4 regions of the Delftia sp. K82 genome follow, and region 4 is predicted to be linked to each of the others. Evidence: predicted binding sites of a transcription regulator. Region 4 holds the regulator's gene; each other region holds the start of a gene.
The links. The regulator FNR, encoded in region 4, switches genes on or off when oxygen is low (the NO sensors DNR and NnrR bind a similar motif). The targets are predictions, from matches to a motif close to TTGATNNNNATCAA.
Positions count from the first base shown of each region.

Region 1: clpB (ATP-dependent chaperone ClpB) is a predicted target of FNR. The motif match lies at 1,663-1,676, and genes of this name have one in related genera.
Region 2: KDK82_RS10260 (diiron oxygenase) is a predicted target of FNR. The motif match lies at 2,438-2,451, and genes of this name have one in related genera.
Region 3: KDK82_RS18865 (DASS family sodium-coupled anion symporter) is a predicted target of FNR. The motif match lies at 2,020-2,033, and genes of this name have one in related genera.

Region 1 covers NZ_MYFL01000001.1:658,795-662,612, forward strand. Annotated here, with positions in the region: gene KDK82_RS02925 (DMT family transporter) at 1-625, opposite strand, end outside; gene KDK82_RS02930 (AraC family transcriptional regulator) at 730-1,638, shown strand; gene clpB (ATP-dependent chaperone ClpB) at 1,772-3,818, shown strand, end outside.
Region 2 covers NZ_MYFL01000001.1:2,320,589-2,324,406, reverse strand. Annotated here, with positions in the region: gene KDK82_RS10270 (PLP-dependent aminotransferase family protein) at 1-672, shown strand, start outside; gene KDK82_RS10265 (serine hydroxymethyltransferase) at 703-1,983, opposite strand; gene KDK82_RS10260 (diiron oxygenase) at 2,479-3,441, shown strand; gene KDK82_RS10255 (2Fe-2S iron-sulfur cluster-binding protein) at 3,438-3,818, shown strand, end outside.
Region 3 covers NZ_MYFL01000003.1:426,517-430,334, forward strand. Annotated here, with positions in the region: gene rpoA (DNA-directed RNA polymerase subunit alpha) at 1-823, shown strand, start outside; gene rplQ (50S ribosomal protein L17) at 1,011-1,403, shown strand; tRNA gene KDK82_RS18855 (tRNA-Met) at 1,425-1,501, shown strand; gene KDK82_RS18860 (hypothetical protein) at 1,583-1,900, opposite strand; gene KDK82_RS18865 (DASS family sodium-coupled anion symporter) at 2,195-3,700, shown strand; gene KDK82_RS18870 (alkylhydroperoxidase domain protein) at 3,713-3,818, opposite strand, start outside.
Region 4 covers NZ_MYFL01000001.1:3,320,855-3,324,672, reverse strand. Annotated here, with positions in the region: gene ccoG (cytochrome c oxidase accessory protein CcoG) at 1-581, shown strand, start outside; gene KDK82_RS14630 (FixH family protein) at 639-953, shown strand; gene KDK82_RS14625 (hypothetical protein) at 1,133-1,420, shown strand; gene fnr (fumarate/nitrate reduction transcriptional regulator Fnr) at 1,502-2,221, opposite strand; gene hemN (oxygen-independent coproporphyrinogen III oxidase) at 2,384-3,766, shown strand; gene KDK82_RS14610 (sulfite exporter TauE/SafE family protein) at 3,772-3,818, shown strand, end outside.

The DNA.
Region 1 (3,818 bases), 2.7 Mb from region 4:
TCCAGCTGGCATCGAAGCGCCAGGGCAGGCCCGCCACCAGCGCATAGCCGGTCAGCAGTAGCGTGCCGGCCAGCATGCCCCAGGCATTGGTCTGGGCCGGCCGCCAGCCCATGGACTGCAGCGAAGCCGACAGCATGTTCCCGCAGGAAAAGCACAGCGTGCCCAGCACCGCCCAGGCCAGACCAGGCAGGCTGGCATGCCGGCCTGCGCGCAGCTCGGGCCAGAACAGCGCCACCAGGCCTGCAAGGCCGAAGAGGCTGCCGGCCAGCACATGGGGAGCCAGCCTGCGGCCGTGGATGATGCGCGCCAGCAGCGCGTTCCAGAGATTGGCGCTGGAGAACACCACGGCGGCCAGGCCGCTGGCCAGCGTTTCGCTGGCATGCATGAAGCACACGAAGTTGAAGCTGAACAGGCACAGACCTTGCCCCAGCACGCGCGGCAGCGCCGGGCCGCGGGGCACGCGCAGCTGCCGCGACCAGGCCAGCCAGGCGAACATCAGCACGGCGGCCAGCGCAAAGCGGTAGGCAATGGACAGCTCCACGGGGACGGCGCCCAGCTGCAGCTTCAGGGCGATCCAGGTCGAACCCCAGATCAGCACGACCAGGGCATAGAGGGTGGCAGTCATGGCCGGTGATGATGGCGCCGCAGGCTGGGCGGGCATGGCAGATTCCTGCGGTTTGATGGCCTGGCGCCATGCGTCGGTATGGCTGCGGGACCACAATCGCTGCCATGACGCCCACGCCGCTGCCCGAGCTGCCCTCCAGCCACCTGTGCCAGGTGCTGTCACGCTCCAAGGCCCGGCTGCAGCGGCGCGTGCGCCTGAGCGAGGGGGTGGAGCTGGCCGTCTGGGCCAATGTGGACGACGAGGTGTGCTACTGCCAGCCCGGTCACCACACGCTGTCGGTCTACCTGGCCGGGGGCGAGGGCTCGCAGCTCAAGGCGCGGCCCGAGGCCATGGGGGCGCCGGGGCGCATCTGCATCTTCACGCCAGAGGACGAATCGCACTGGCTGGTGCGCTCGCCCGTGCAGTTCCTGCACCTGTATGTGTCCGACCTGGCCTGGGCCGGGCGCGTGGTCCGCATGCTGGATGCCGAGCCCCGCTCGCGCACCTTGCGTGCGCAGATCTACGGGGATGATCAGGCCTTCCACGCCGGTGCCCGTGCGCTGATGCAGCTGGACTGGCAGGACCCCCAGCAGCAACTGGCGGCCGATGCCATTGGCCAGCAGCTGGTGGACCGGCTGGTGCTGCAGTCCGCCACGCCGCGCCAGCTGCAGGCGCTGCAGCGGCCGCTGGGTGGGCTTTCTGCGGCCATGCGGCGCAGGGTGCTGGCCCATGTCGAGGCGCATCTGCATGACTCCAAGGCCGTGTCGCTGCCGGCACTGGCGAGACAGGCCTGCCTCTCCGAATTCCATTTCGCACGCATGTTCCGCCAGAGCATGGGCTGCACGGTGCACGAATGGGTGCTGCAGCAGCGCCTGGCCCGGGCACGGCGCGCCCTGTCTGCGCGCAACGTGCCGCCGCTGGCCGAGCTGGCACTGGATTGCGGCTTTTCCGGCGCCAGCCACCTGGTGCGCAGCTTCCGGGCGCATTTGGGCGTTACGCCTACGCAGTTCTCGATCTTTCAGCGCAATGCTTGAGAAGGATGGCCGGCCTCGCCGGCCTTGATCTGGCGCAAGCGTCTGTCCTTGCAGGCCGGGCATGGCTTGAAATTTGCCCTGCCGGTATCAGATAAATCGCAATGACCCTGTTTCAGGAGCGAAAAGAAACACCATGCGAATCGACAAACTGACAACCAAGTTCCAGGAAGCCCTGGCCGACGCGCAAACGCTGGCCCTGGGCGGTGACCAATCCAATATCGAACCCCTGCACCTGCTCGTGGCGCTGCTGCGCCAGGACGATGGTCCGCGCTCGCTCTTGCAGCGCGCCGGCGCCAACGTGGGCCAGCTGCAGGCCGCGGCCGAGAAGGCCCTGGCTGATCTGCCGCGCGTGCAGCACCAGGACCAGGTGCAGGTCGGCTCCGAGCTGGGCCGGCTGCTGCAGGCGACCGAGAAGGAAGCCCTCAAGCGCGGCGACCAGTTCATTGCCAGCGAGCTGTTCCTGCTGGCGCTGACCGACAGCAGCGGCTCTTCCACGCGCGCAGGCCAACTGCTCAAGGAAAGCGGCGTGACGCGCTCCAGCCTGGAGTCGGCCATCAACGCCGTGCGCGGCGGCCAGACCATGGACAGCGCCGAAGGTGAAGGCCAGCGCGAGGCCCTCAAGAAATACACCATGGACCTGACCGAGCGCGCGCGCATCGGCAAGCTCGATCCGGTGATCGGGCGTGACGACGAAATCCGCCGCTCCATCCAGGTGCTGCAGCGCCGCAGCAAGAACAACCCCGTGCTGATCGGCGAGCCCGGCGTGGGCAAGACCGCCATCGTCGAGGGCCTGGCCCAGCGCATCGTGGCCGGCGAGGTGCCCGAAAGCCTCAAGAACAAGCGCGTGCTGTCGCTGGACATGGCGGGCCTGCTGGCCGGCGCCAAATACCGTGGCGACTTCGAGGAACGCCTGAAGTCCGTGCTCAAGGAAGTGGCCCAGGAAGAGGGCCGCATCATCCTGTTCATCGACGAGATCCACACCATGGTCGGCGCCGGCAAGGCCGACGGCGCCATGGACGCGGGCAACATGCTCAAGCCGGCCCTGGCGCGCGGCGAGCTGCACTGCATCGGCGCGACCACGCTCGATGAATACCGCAAGTACATCGAAAAGGATGCGGCGCTGGAGCGGCGCTTCCAGAAGGTGCTGGTCGAAGAGCCTTCCGTGGAGGACACCATCGCCATCCTGCGCGGACTGCAGGTGCGCTACGAGGCCCACCATGGCGTGGACATCACCGACCCGGCCATCGTGGCTGCGGCCGAGCTGAGCCACCGCTACATCACCGACCGCTTCCTGCCCGACAAGGCCATCGACCTGATCGACGAGGCCGCGGCCAAGATCAAGATCGAGATCGACTCCAAGCCCGAGGTCATGGACAAGCTCGAGCGCCGCATGATCCAGCTCAAGATCGAGCGCGAGGCCATGAAGAAGGAAAAGGACGAGGCCTCGCAAAAGCGCCTGCAACTGATCGAGGAGGAGCTCGGCAGCCTGGAGCGCGAGTACGCCGACCTGGAAGAGGTCTGGAAGAGCGAGAAGGCCAGCGCCCAGGGCTCCGAGCAGATCCGCAAGGAGATCGACCAGATCCGCATCCAGATCGAGGAGCTCAAGCGCAAGGGCGACTTCAACAAGGTGGCCGAGCTGCAGTACGGCAAGCTGCCCTCGCTGGAAAAGCAGCTCAACGAAGCCCAGGCCAACGAGCAGGGGCAGGGCGGCGCGCCCGCCCACAGGCTGCTTCGCACCCATGTGGGCGCCGAGGAAATTGCCGAAGTGGTCAGCCGTGCCACGGGCATTCCCGTGGCCAAGATGATGCAGGGCGAGAAGGACAAGCTGCTGCGCATGGAAGACCGTCTGCATGACCGCGTCGTCGGCCAGGACGAGGCCATCTCGGCCGTGGCCAATGCCATTCGCCGCTCGCGCTCGGGCCTGTCCGATCCCAACCGGCCTACCGGTTCCTTCCTGTTCCTGGGCCCCACGGGCGTGGGCAAGACCGAGCTGTGCAAGGCGCTGGCCGGCTTCCTGTTCGACAGCGAGGACCATCTGGTGCGCATCGACATGAGCGAGTTCATGGAAAAGCATTCCGTGGCCCGCCTGATTGGTGCGCCGCCGGGCTACGTGGGCTACGAGGAAGGCGGTTACCTGACCGAGGCCGTGCGCCGCAAGCCCTACAGCGTGCTGCTGCTCG
Region 2 (3,818 bases), 1.0 Mb from region 4:
ACGCCGTCGCACCAGTACCCCACGGGCGTCACCATGCAGCTGGAGCGGCGGCTGGACCTGATCCGCTGGGCGTTTGAGAGCGGGCGCTGGATCATCGAGGACGACTACGACAGCGAATTCCACTACGACGGCATGCCCACCGCCTGCGTGCAAGGCCTGGACAAGCACGGGCGCACCATCTACATCGGCACCTTCGGCAAGACCCTGTACCCGGGCCTGCGCATGGGCTACATGGCCTTGCCGCAGGAGCTGGTGCGCGCCTTTGTCCAGGCGCGCAGCATCATGGACGGGCACACGCCCCAGATCCAGCAGCTGACGCTGGCGCGCTTCATGGAAGACGGCCACTACAACTCCCACGTGCGGGCCATGCGCAAGCTGTACGCGGGGCGGCGCGAGGTCATCCTCGAATCCATAGGCAGGCACCTGGCCGGCATCGTCACCGCGCCACGGCCCCAGGGCGGCATGCAGGTGCCCTGCCTGCTGGAGCCCGGCTGGTCCGAGGAAGACACTATCCGCCGCGCCGCCGCGGCCGGCGTGCTGCTGCAGGGGCTCAGCCGCCTGTACGCGGGCGAGCAGCGGCAGCCGGGCTGGCTGCTGGGCTATGCCTCGCTCACGGCCTACGAGATCGAGGCCGCCGTGCTGCGCCTGGCCAACGCGCTGCGAAAACCCTGACAGGTTGGGAGAAGCCGGACGCTGCATGCCTCAATAGGGCAGGGGAAAGCGCCCGGTCAGGTCGGACACGCCTTCGTGGATGGACTTGAGCGTGCGCGCGTTCATGGTGCCGCTGCGTATGCCGCCCAGCGTGGCAAGAATCATGTCGCCGATCTCGCGGAACTCGTCGGCGCCCATGCCGCGCGTGGTGCAGGCCGCGCTGCCCACGCGGATGCCCGAGGTCACCAGCGGCCGCGCGCCGTCGCCGGGCACGGCGTTCTTGTTGACCGTGATGCCGATCTGCTCCAGCGCCGTTTCGGCGGCCTTGCCCGTCAGCTCCCAGGGGCGCAGGTCGATCACGCCCAGATGGCAGTCCGTGCCTGCGGAGACCACGGACAGTCCGCCCTGCGAAAGCCGGTCGCACAGCACGCGGGCGTTGTCCACCACGGCCCGCGCATAGGTGCGAAAGGCGGGCTTGAGCGCCTCGCCCAGCGCCACCGCCTTGGCCGCCACCACATGCATCAGCGGCCCGGACTGCAGGCCCGGAAACACGGCGGCGTCTATGCGCCTGGCGATCTCGGCGTCGGCCGAGAGGATCATGCCGCCGCGCGGCCCGCGCAGCGTCTTGTGCGTGGTGGTCGTGGTCACGTGGGCGTGCTCCACGGGCGAGGGGAACACGCCCGCGGCCACCAGCCCCGCCACGTGCGCGATGTCGGCCATGAAGATGGCGCCCACCCGGTCGGCAATGCGCCGGAACTCGGCCCAGTCCATCTGCCGTGAATAGGCCGAGCCACCGGCAATGATGAGCCTGGGCCGCTCCTTCAGCGCAATTCGCCGCACCTGGTCCATGTCGATGCGCTGGGAGCGGGCGTCCACCTCGTAGCTGATGGACTGGAACCACTTGCCCGACACGCTCACGCGGGAGCCATGCGTCAGGTGCCCGCCCGAGCGCAGGTCCAGCCCCATGATCTTGTCGCCGGGCTCCAGGAACGCCAGGTACACACCCTGGTTGGCCTGGCTGCCCGAGTGCGGCTGCACGTTGGCGTGCGCGCAGCCGAACAGCGCCTTGGCACGCGCAATGGCCAGGTTCTCCACGGCATCGGCATTGGCGCAGCCGCCGTAGTAGCGCACGCCCGGATAGCCCTCTGCGTATTTGTTGGTCAGCACCGAGCCCTGCGCCTCCATCACCGCGCGGCTCACGAAGTTTTCAGAGGCAATCAATTCAATCGAGCGCGACTGGCGAATCCGCTCGGCCGCGATGGCATCCCAGGCCTCGCTGTCTGCCTGTTGAAGATCCAGTGAATTGATTTTGGGGAGCGATAAATCGTCCATGTCGCATTGGCTGTCTTGGAGGCGCTGAAGCACGGGAATCGGCAGCGCCCGGGTTATGAAAGGATTTGGAAACCAGGACGCATCGGTAATGGGCAGTCTACAAAGTGCAGCTGCCTTGATTCCGACCATGTTTCAGCGGGTGAGCAGACCAATTAAGGTGGCATGCCAATGTAAACCGTTGAAAAAAGCGGTCTGGTTCATTGACGAAAATAGGTCTGTTTGAATCCACGCTCTCTCCATAGAATTCGCCGCCAGACGTTGAAAGTCATGAGATCCAATACCGCCACGAATCATCCGCAATCTGCAGTGGAGGAGATTGATTCAAGGTGGAATATGACAGAGTGAAGAAATCCATGACAACGTATCTGCCATCTGCAGCGACATTTGAAGCGCTATTTGCAGCGCCATTGGTGATTGCCGCAGATGGAGAAAGCGGGGGGAGGGAATAGGCGATTTGACTCAGATCAATCAAGTTCAATTGCACGGAGTTGAAAAATGAATCTCGATATCTCTCGGACAGATGACGCCGTGCGCGATGCGCTCAAAAAGCTGTCCCTGCTCTGGAAGTCAAGAGCGGCCGTGAATCAGGACCTGCCTGATTACTGCGGCTTGGCGTTCGACCCCACCCGGCAGGACTTCACCGCCTCGCTGCTGCCGTTTCGCGATCACCAGGCATGGGTGGAGGCACCCCAGCACCTGCGCGACCAATGCCTGTCCTACGCCTGGGGCATCTACAACCTCAAGACCATCTACATCGAGTGCAACGTGGTCACGCCGGCCTGCGAGGACATCATCAAGACCCCGCCGCCCAGCGCCAACCGGGCGCTGCTGCAGGACGTCATGTCCCAGGCCCTGCTGGACGAGGCCCTGCACACCCGCATGTCCATCATGGCCTGCAACTACATCTACGAGATGCGCGGCCTGGCGCCGCTGGACTACGCGGACTTCAACCTCGTCGGCTGGCGCAACGGCGTGCTGGCGCAGTGCGGCGCGGAATGGGAGCGCCGCCTGGCCCGCTTCGCCATCGCCTGCGCCAGCGAAACCCTGATCACCGACTACCTCAAGACCATGGCCGAGGACCGCAGCATCCAGCCCATCTGCCACGAGGTCACCCGCACCCACGCCGTGGACGAATGGAGCCACTCCAGCGTCTTCAGCTCGGTGGCCACCGACATCGTCCAGGGCCTGAGCAACCGCGAGCGCAGCTACCTGCGCTCCATCATCCTCAAGACCGTGCAGATGTTCGCCAACAACGAACTGGGCGCCTGGTCCACCGTCTTCACCATGGTCGGCATGCCGCATGCGCGCGACATCCTGCACGACGTGGGCGACAGCAACGAGATCGGCGTCTACACCGACTCGGTGCAAAGCCTGATCGACCGCATCGGCCTGGCGGGCCGCAACCTGGGCGGCAGCGTGGCGCTGGTGTCCTCGGTCCTCGAGGAGATGCAGGCATGAGCGCCGCCCTCCAGGCAGGCAGCACGCTGGCGCGCTGCGCCGCGGCACGGGCAGAGGCGGGCGGCGTCATGGTCTACACCCTGCGCGTGCAGGGCGCCTCGGCGCAATTCCTCGGAGGCCTGCGGCCCGGCCGGCATGTGGCCATCGAGCATGCCGACGCCAATGGCGCCGTGCAGCAGCGGCTGTACTCCATCACCCGCTACGAGCCCTGCAGCGAGCACGACGGCGCCGGCCAGTTCGACATTGCCGTCAAAAGCTCGGGCCGGGGCAGCGTCTCCGACCACATGCATGCGGTGCTGCGCGCAGGCTCCACGCTGCCGCTCGGCCACGTGGCCGGTGACATCACGGCCGACCTGGTGCTGGGCCTGGACTCCCTG
Region 3 (3,818 bases), on a different contig from region 4:
TGGTGTGTTGCACGAGTACTCGTCCATCGACGGTGTCCAGGAAGATGTGGTCAACATCCTGCTGAACCTCAAGGGTGTGGTGTTCAAGCTGCACAACCGCGATGAGGTCACGCTCTCGCTGCGCAAGGATGGCGAAGGCGTCGTGACGGCGCGCGACATCCAGACGCCCCACGACGTGGAAATCATCAACCCTGATCATGTCATCGCCAACCTGTCGCAAGGCGGCAAGCTGGACATGCAGATCAAGGTGGAGAAGGGCCGCGGCTATGTGCCCGGCAACGTGCGCCGCTATGGCGACGAGTCCACGAAGTCGATCGGCCGCATTGTGCTGGACGCTTCGTTCTCGCCCGTCAAGCGCGTGAGCTACGCCGTCGAATCGGCCCGCGTTGAACAACGCACCGACCTCGACAAGCTGGTGGTGGAGATCGAAACCAATGGTGCGATCACTGCCGAGGACGCCGTGCGCGCCTCCGCCAAGATCCTGGTGGAACAGCTCGCCGTGTTCGCTCAGCTGGACGGCGGCGATATCGCCAGCGTCTTCGATGCTCCGGCCGGTGGCCGTGGTGCCGCAACCGCCTTTGATCCCATCTTGCTGCGTCCCGTGGACGAGCTGGAACTCACCGTGCGTTCGGCCAACTGCCTCAAGGCAGAGAACATCTACTACATCGGCGACCTGATCCAGCGTACCGAAAACGAGCTGCTCAAGACCCCCAACCTGGGTCGCAAGTCGCTCAACGAGATCAAGGAAGTCCTGGCTTCCCGCGGTCTGACGCTGGGCATGAAGCTCGAGAACTGGCCGCCTGCTGGCCTGGAAAAGCGCTAAGCACTATAATTGCGGGCTCTCCTTTTTTGGAGAGCCTCAGTGCCTCGGGCAGTACCTGATACGGCTGCACGAATTAATCAACAACTTGCGCAAATTCGGTTGAGGCAAGCTGCAGATCCGGTAACGGGTCCAGGCTTGCATCCTTGTTTGCGCAAGCCCTAATTACATATTTTAGGAATAAAGCACCATGCGTCACGGTCACGGCCTCCGCAAACTCAATCGCACCTCTTCGCACCGCCTGGCGATGCTGAAGAACATGATGAATTCGCTCATCGAGCACGAAGCCATCAAGACCACCGTTCCCAAGGCCAAGGAACTGCGCCGCGTGATCGAGCCCATGATCACCCTGGCCAAGGTCGACACCGTTGCCAACCGCCGTCTGGCATTCGACCGCCTGCGCGACCGCGACAGCGTGACCAAGCTCTTCAACGAGCTGGGCCCCCGCTTCGCAAAGCGTCCTGGTGGCTACACCCGTATCCTGAAGATGGGCTTCCGCGTGGGCGACAACGCCCCCATGGCCTTCGTGGAACTGGTCGAGCGCGCTGAAGAAGGCGCCGCCGAAGCCAAGGCAGCTGAATAATCTGCTATAATTTTGGAATACCGCGCGATGGAGCAGTCTGGTAGCTCGTTGGGCTCATAACCCAAAGGTCGGAGGTTCAAATCCTTCTCGCGCAACCAAATTGAAAAGGGCTACGACAGTGTCGTAGCCCTTTTTTCATGCCCTCGCGCCAGGGCAAAGGCCAGGCGGACAGCCCGGCATCAGCCGCCCAGCTGGTTGCCGATGCGCTGGCCCAGCCGCAGGCGCACGCGGTGGGCGATTTCCTGGGCAACCTCGGGGCTGAGCACTTCGCTGATGTGCAGCAGCTCGGTGTAGTGCATGTACAGAAGACCGCGCAGGGTCTTGAATGCGGCCTCGTGCTCGGCGCCGCAGACGCTGGCGTCATTGGCCAGCACGCGCTCCACCACACCGGCCTGCAGCAGCGGGATCTTGCAGATGACGGCGTGGCGGGCGATCTCCAGGTCGATTTCCTGGAGCCGGCATTCCCATTCCTCGGGCAAGAATCGGTTGGCTGGCATGTCGGCTTTTCTCCTTTTTTCACTGCATGGGTACACCGGGGCGAAAGGCACCCGGTCTGGGGATGCTGTCATGTGAGCGGGGCTCGGTGGCCTGGGTCGCCAGGTTTACTGGCCCGGGCTTGATGCCTGTCAAACTTCGGTGGCGCAGGCACCCGCTGGAAGCCGGGCTCATGCTGCACTGCATCATGATGTCAGTCATGCGGCGCGGCCGCCAGTGCCCGTGCAGGCTGGTGGGCTTTTGCTCCCGGCAGGCCATGCTCTCTCGGCGCCGCTCCGGCAACGCAAAGGATCCACATGCTCGAGAAGATCGCCTCGCTGTTCCGTTATTTCAAGGCGGCCGTGCCGTTCCGGCTGGTGCCGGCACTGATTGCCACCGCCGTGCTGTTCGGCCTGCTGCTGATGCCCGTGCCCGAGGGGCTGACGCCCAAGGGCTGGCAGCTGGTCGCCATTTTCCTGACCACCATCGTGGCCATCATCCTCAAGGTCATGCCCATCGGCGTGATGGCCTTGATGGCCATCGTCATCGTCTCGCTGTCCCAGGTCACCTCCGGCTCGTCCAAGGGTGCCATCACCGATGCGCTGAGCAGCTTTTCCAGCCCGCTGATCTGGCTGATCGTGGTGGCCATCCTGATCTCGCGCGGCCTCAAGAAGACGGGGCTGGGCAGCCGCATCGGCCTGATGTTCATCGCCCTGCTGGGCAAACGCACCATCGGCATCGGCTACGGCCTGGCGATCTGCGAGCTGGTGCTGGCTCCGTTCACGCCCAGCAACACGGCGCGCGGCGGCGGCATCGTGCACCCGATCATGAAGTCCATCGCCAATGCCTTCGAGTCGGACCCGGCCAAGGGCACGCAGGGCAAGGTGGGCACCTACCTGGCCCTGGTCAACTACCACGCCAATCCCATCACCTCGGCCATGTTCCTGACCGCCACGGCGCCCAACCCGCTGGTGGTGGATTTCGTGGCCAAGGCCACGGGCCAGGCCCTGCACCTGAGCTGGACCACCTGGGCGCTGTACATGCTGCTGCCGGGCCTGCTGTGCCTGCTGCTGATGCCGCTGGTGATCTACCTGCTGTCGCCGCCCGAGCTCAAGGCCACGCCCAATGCCGTGGAGTACGCGCGCAGCGAGATGGCACGCATGGGGCCGCTGTCGGGCAAGGAGCGCGTGATGCTTGGCACCTTCGGCCTGATGCTGCTGCTGTGGGCCAACGTGCCGCAGATGCTGTTCGGCCCGGCCTTCGTGCTGGACCCCACCGTGGTCGCCTTCCTGGGCCTGTTCGTGCTGATCATCACGGGCACCATCGACTGGGATGACGTGCTGTCCGAGAAAAGCGCCTGGGATACCCTGGTATGGTTCGGCGCCCTGGTCATGCTGGCCGAGCAGCTCAACAAGCTCGGCGTGGTGTCCTGGTTTGCCGTGGGCATGAAGAATGCCATCGTCGCCAGCGGCCTGGACTGGCTGCCGGTGGCTGCCATCCTGGTAGGCGTGTTCGTGTTCTCGCACTACCTGTTCGCCAGCACCACGGCCCACATCAGCGCGATGATGCTGGCCTTCCTGACCGTGGGCGCGCAGCTGATTCCGGCCGACTATGTCGTGCCCTTCATGCTGATGATGACGGCCGGCTCGGCCATCATGATGACGCTCACGCACTACGCCACCGGCACTTCGCCCATCATCTTCGGCAGCGGCTACGTCACGCTGGGCAACTGGTGGCGCGTGGGTGCGGCCATGTGCGTGATCGAGCTGCTGATCTTTGCCGTGGTCGGCAGTGTCTGGTGGAAGCTGCTGGGCCTGTGGTGAGGGCGGGCGCCCTCAAGCCGTGGTCCGTGGCTCGCCCAGCGACAGCATGAGCCGGTTGGCCCAGTTGAAGAAGGCCGTGCCGTGCAGCACATCGGAGATGGCGGCATCGTCCAGGCCT
Region 4 (3,818 bases):
TCGACATCCGCAACGGTCTGCAATACGAATGCATTGGCTGCGGCCTGTGCATAGACGCCTGCAATTCCATCATGGACAAGATGGAGTACCCGCGCGGCCTGATCCGCCTGACCACGCAGAACGCCATGGCCGGCCTGTGGCGGCGTGCCCAGGTGCTGCGCCGCATCTTCCGTCCGCGCGTGCTGATCTACTCGGCCGTGCTGATCGGCTTGAGCGTGGCCATGATCGTGAGCCTGGCGCTGCGCCAGTCGGTCAAGGTCGACGTGATACGCGACCGGGCGTCGCTGTCGCGCATCGTCGCGGGCGGCAAGCTGGAAAATGTCTACCGCCTGCAGATCATGAATGCCACCGAGCAGGCCCAGCGCTACCGCATCAGCGCCCATGGCCTCGATGGGCTGGAGCTGGCTTCCGAGCAGGAAGTCGAGGTCGGCCCGGCCGAGACGCGCGGCATTGCGGCGCGCCTGCAGATTCCCTACGGTTCGGCCGAGCCGGGCTCGCACACCGTATTCTTCGATATCGATGCCGTGCATTCAGGCGCGGGACGCGCGTCCGAAAAGGCCGTCTTCCTGGTGCCCCGGTGATGTTCCTGGCAGGCGCGGCACGGTCCGCGCCTGCCGCCTGAAAGAAAGAGTTTTCCCATGTCTTCCAGTCCCGCAGTTTCCGCGCCCGCGCAGGCTCCCTCGCACCCCGACGCCGGCAAGCCCTGGTGGAAGTTCGGCCATGTCTGGCTGGTGGTGGCCGGCCCGGCGGCCGTGGTGGTCGCTGCCGTGATCACGGCCATCATCGCCATCAATGGCGCCGATCCCGTGATCGACCCCGACTACTACCGCAACGGCATCACGATCAACGAGCGTGCCGATGGCGTGCGCGAAGTGCCCAAGAGCATGGCGCCCGCCGTCACCGGCCGCAACCATGCGGCCACGCCCGCGCACGATCACCCCACGGACCGCTGATCGCCGTGCACCCCTGCAAGAGGCCGCAGTCGCGGCCTTTTTGCATGGCGGATCGCATCTCCGGCATGCGCGACGGGTGAGGGTTTCCTACAGGCGTGCAGGGCGCTGCGGGGCTTGGCGCCATGCGTTGGCGCGGCGCACAATGAAGGCGACCCCTCGACAGCACAAGGAGATCGCTGATGTTGGCCCAACGCTGGATGTGGATTGCCTGGCCTGCCTTTCTGGCAGCCGCCGTGATGGAGATGCTGGTTTTTGCCTTTGTGGACCCGCTGGAGCTGCATTGGCTCGGCGACCTGGGCTGGTCGCGCCAGGGCATCTACACGCTGGCCTTCTTCGCCTTCTGGGGCGTGACCATGCTCTCCAGCCTGATGACCACCATGCTGGGCCGCTCGGCCCGCGATCTCAATGACGGCGTGGTCTCCGAGCCCGACCCGGACCTGGCCATGCAGGGGCTGGGGCGGGACTGAGCGAGAGCCCGCCGCAATGAACAAGGCCCGCTGTCGCGGGCCTTGTTCATTGGCGGATGAATGCTTGCCGCCCTTGCAGCCTCACTGGCACTGCTGGCTGTTGACGATGCGCTTGAGCGCCTCCGTGTCCAGGATGCGCAGATGGCGCTGGCGCACCTCGATGATGTTGTCGTCCGCGAACTTGGAGAAGGTGCGGCTCACCGTCTCCAGCTTCAGGCCCAGGTAGCTGCCGATTTCCTCGCGCGTCATGCGCAGCACCAGTTCGGACTTGGAAAAGCCCCGCGCATGCAGGCGCTGCACCAGGTTGAGCACGAAGGCGGCCAGGCGCTCTTCGGCGCGCATGCTGCCCAGCAGCAGCATCACGCCGTGCTCGCGCACGATCTCGCGGCTCATGACCTTGTGCACATGGTTTTGCAGGGCCGTGACCTCGCGCGACAGGTCTTCCAGCTTGTCGAAGGGCATGACGCAGACTTCGGCGTCTTCCAGCGCGACGGCATCGCAGGTGTGGTGGTCGTTGACGATGCCGTCCAGGCCAATGATCTCGCCGGCCATCTGAAAGCCTGTGACCTGGTCGCGTCCGTCCTCGGTGGCCACGCAGGTCTTGAAGAAGCCGGTGCGGATGGCGTACAGCGAGGTGAATGTCTCGCCATTGCGAAACAGCAGGCCTCCGCGCTTGACCTTGCGGCGCGTGGCCACGATGTCGTCGATGCGCTGCATCTGCTCGGCATCCAGGCCCATGGGCATGCACAGTTCGCGCAGGTTGCAGTTGGAGCAGGAGGCTTTGATGGTCTGAAGGTTCATGGAGTGATAAACATCAGCGGCACACAGCGTGCCGGCGGTGACCTCGTGGATTGCGATGAGTTGGATCAAATTGTCGCAGCAGTCCCTCAAACAACTCTTGATATGAGTCAAGGACATGACCGATGTGCTGCGGCACAGTCGAGGTATTAGAGGAAAAAACCCATGACCGCTGTCACCCCAGAGCTGCTGCGTCGCTTTGACGTACCGGGGCCCCGATACACCTCGTTCCCTACCGCCGACCGCTTTGTCGAGGCCTTTGGTGCAGAGGACTATATCCTGGCGCTGCAACAACGCAAATCGAGTACCGCAGCGCGTGCCATGCCTTTGTCGCTGTATGTGCACGTGCCCTTTTGCGAGTCGCTTTGCTACTACTGCGCCTGCAACAAGATCGTGACGCGCCACCACGATCGCGCCGCCGTCTACCTGGACTACCTGGCGCGCGAGATGGCCTTGCACACGGCCCATTGCGGCAAGGGCCAGACCGTCAGCCAACTGCACCTGGGCGGCGGCACGCCCACCTTCTTCTCCGACGATGAGCTGCGCACGCTGATGGGCCTGTTGCGCGAGCATTTCAAGCTGGAGCCGGGTGGCGAATACTCCATCGAGGTCGATCCGCGCACCGTCAGCGTTGAGCGCCTGGCCGTGCTCAAGGAGCTGGGCTTCAACCGCCTGAGCTTCGGCGTGCAGGACTTCGACGAGCAGGTGCAGATCGCGGTGCACCGCGTGCAGCCGGCCGAGCAGGTGTTCGAGCTGGTGGCGGCCGCGCGGCAGCTGGGCTTTGCCTCCATCAACGTGGACCTGATCTACGGCCTGCCCAAGCAGACGCCCGAATCCTTCGAGCGCACGCTGGCCCAGGTCAACGCGCTGCGGCCCGACCGCATCGCGCTCTATGCCTATGCCCACCTGCCCGAGCGCTTCAAGCCGCAGCGGCGCATTGCGGCCGAGGATCTGCCCCAGGGGGCCGACAAGCTGGCCATGCTGTCGCGTTCCATCGCCGCGTTCATGGACGGTGGCTATGTCTACGTGGGCATGGACCACTTCGCCCTGCCCGAGGACTCGCTGGCCGTGGCCAAGCGCCAGGGCCGGCTGCACCGCAACTTCCAGGGCTACAGCACCCAGCCCGACTGCGACCTGATTGCGCTGGGCGTGTCGGCCATCGGCAAGGTGGGCGCCAGCTACAGCCAGAACGCCAAGACGCTGGAGGAGTACTACGACGCCATCGACGCCAGCCACCTGCCCGTGGTGCGGGGCCTGGCGCTGTCGCGCGACGACCTGGTGCGCCGCGCCGTCATCATGGCCATCATGTGCCAGGGCGCCGTGCTGTTCGAGCCCATGGAGCAGGCCTGGCTGCTGGGCTTCCGCGAGTACTTCGCGCCCGAGATGGCGGCCCTGGAGGACCTGCAGGCCAAGGGCCTGGTGCAGATCAGCGACGAGGGATTCCAGGTCACGCCCATGGGCTGGTACTTCGTGCGCGGCGTGGCCATGCTGTTTGACCGATATCTGCAGGCGGACAAGAACCGGGCGCGGTTTTCGAGGATCATCTAGGCCCCATGCTCTTGTCGCTGCTCTGGACCGCTTTGATCATGGGGCTCGTCGG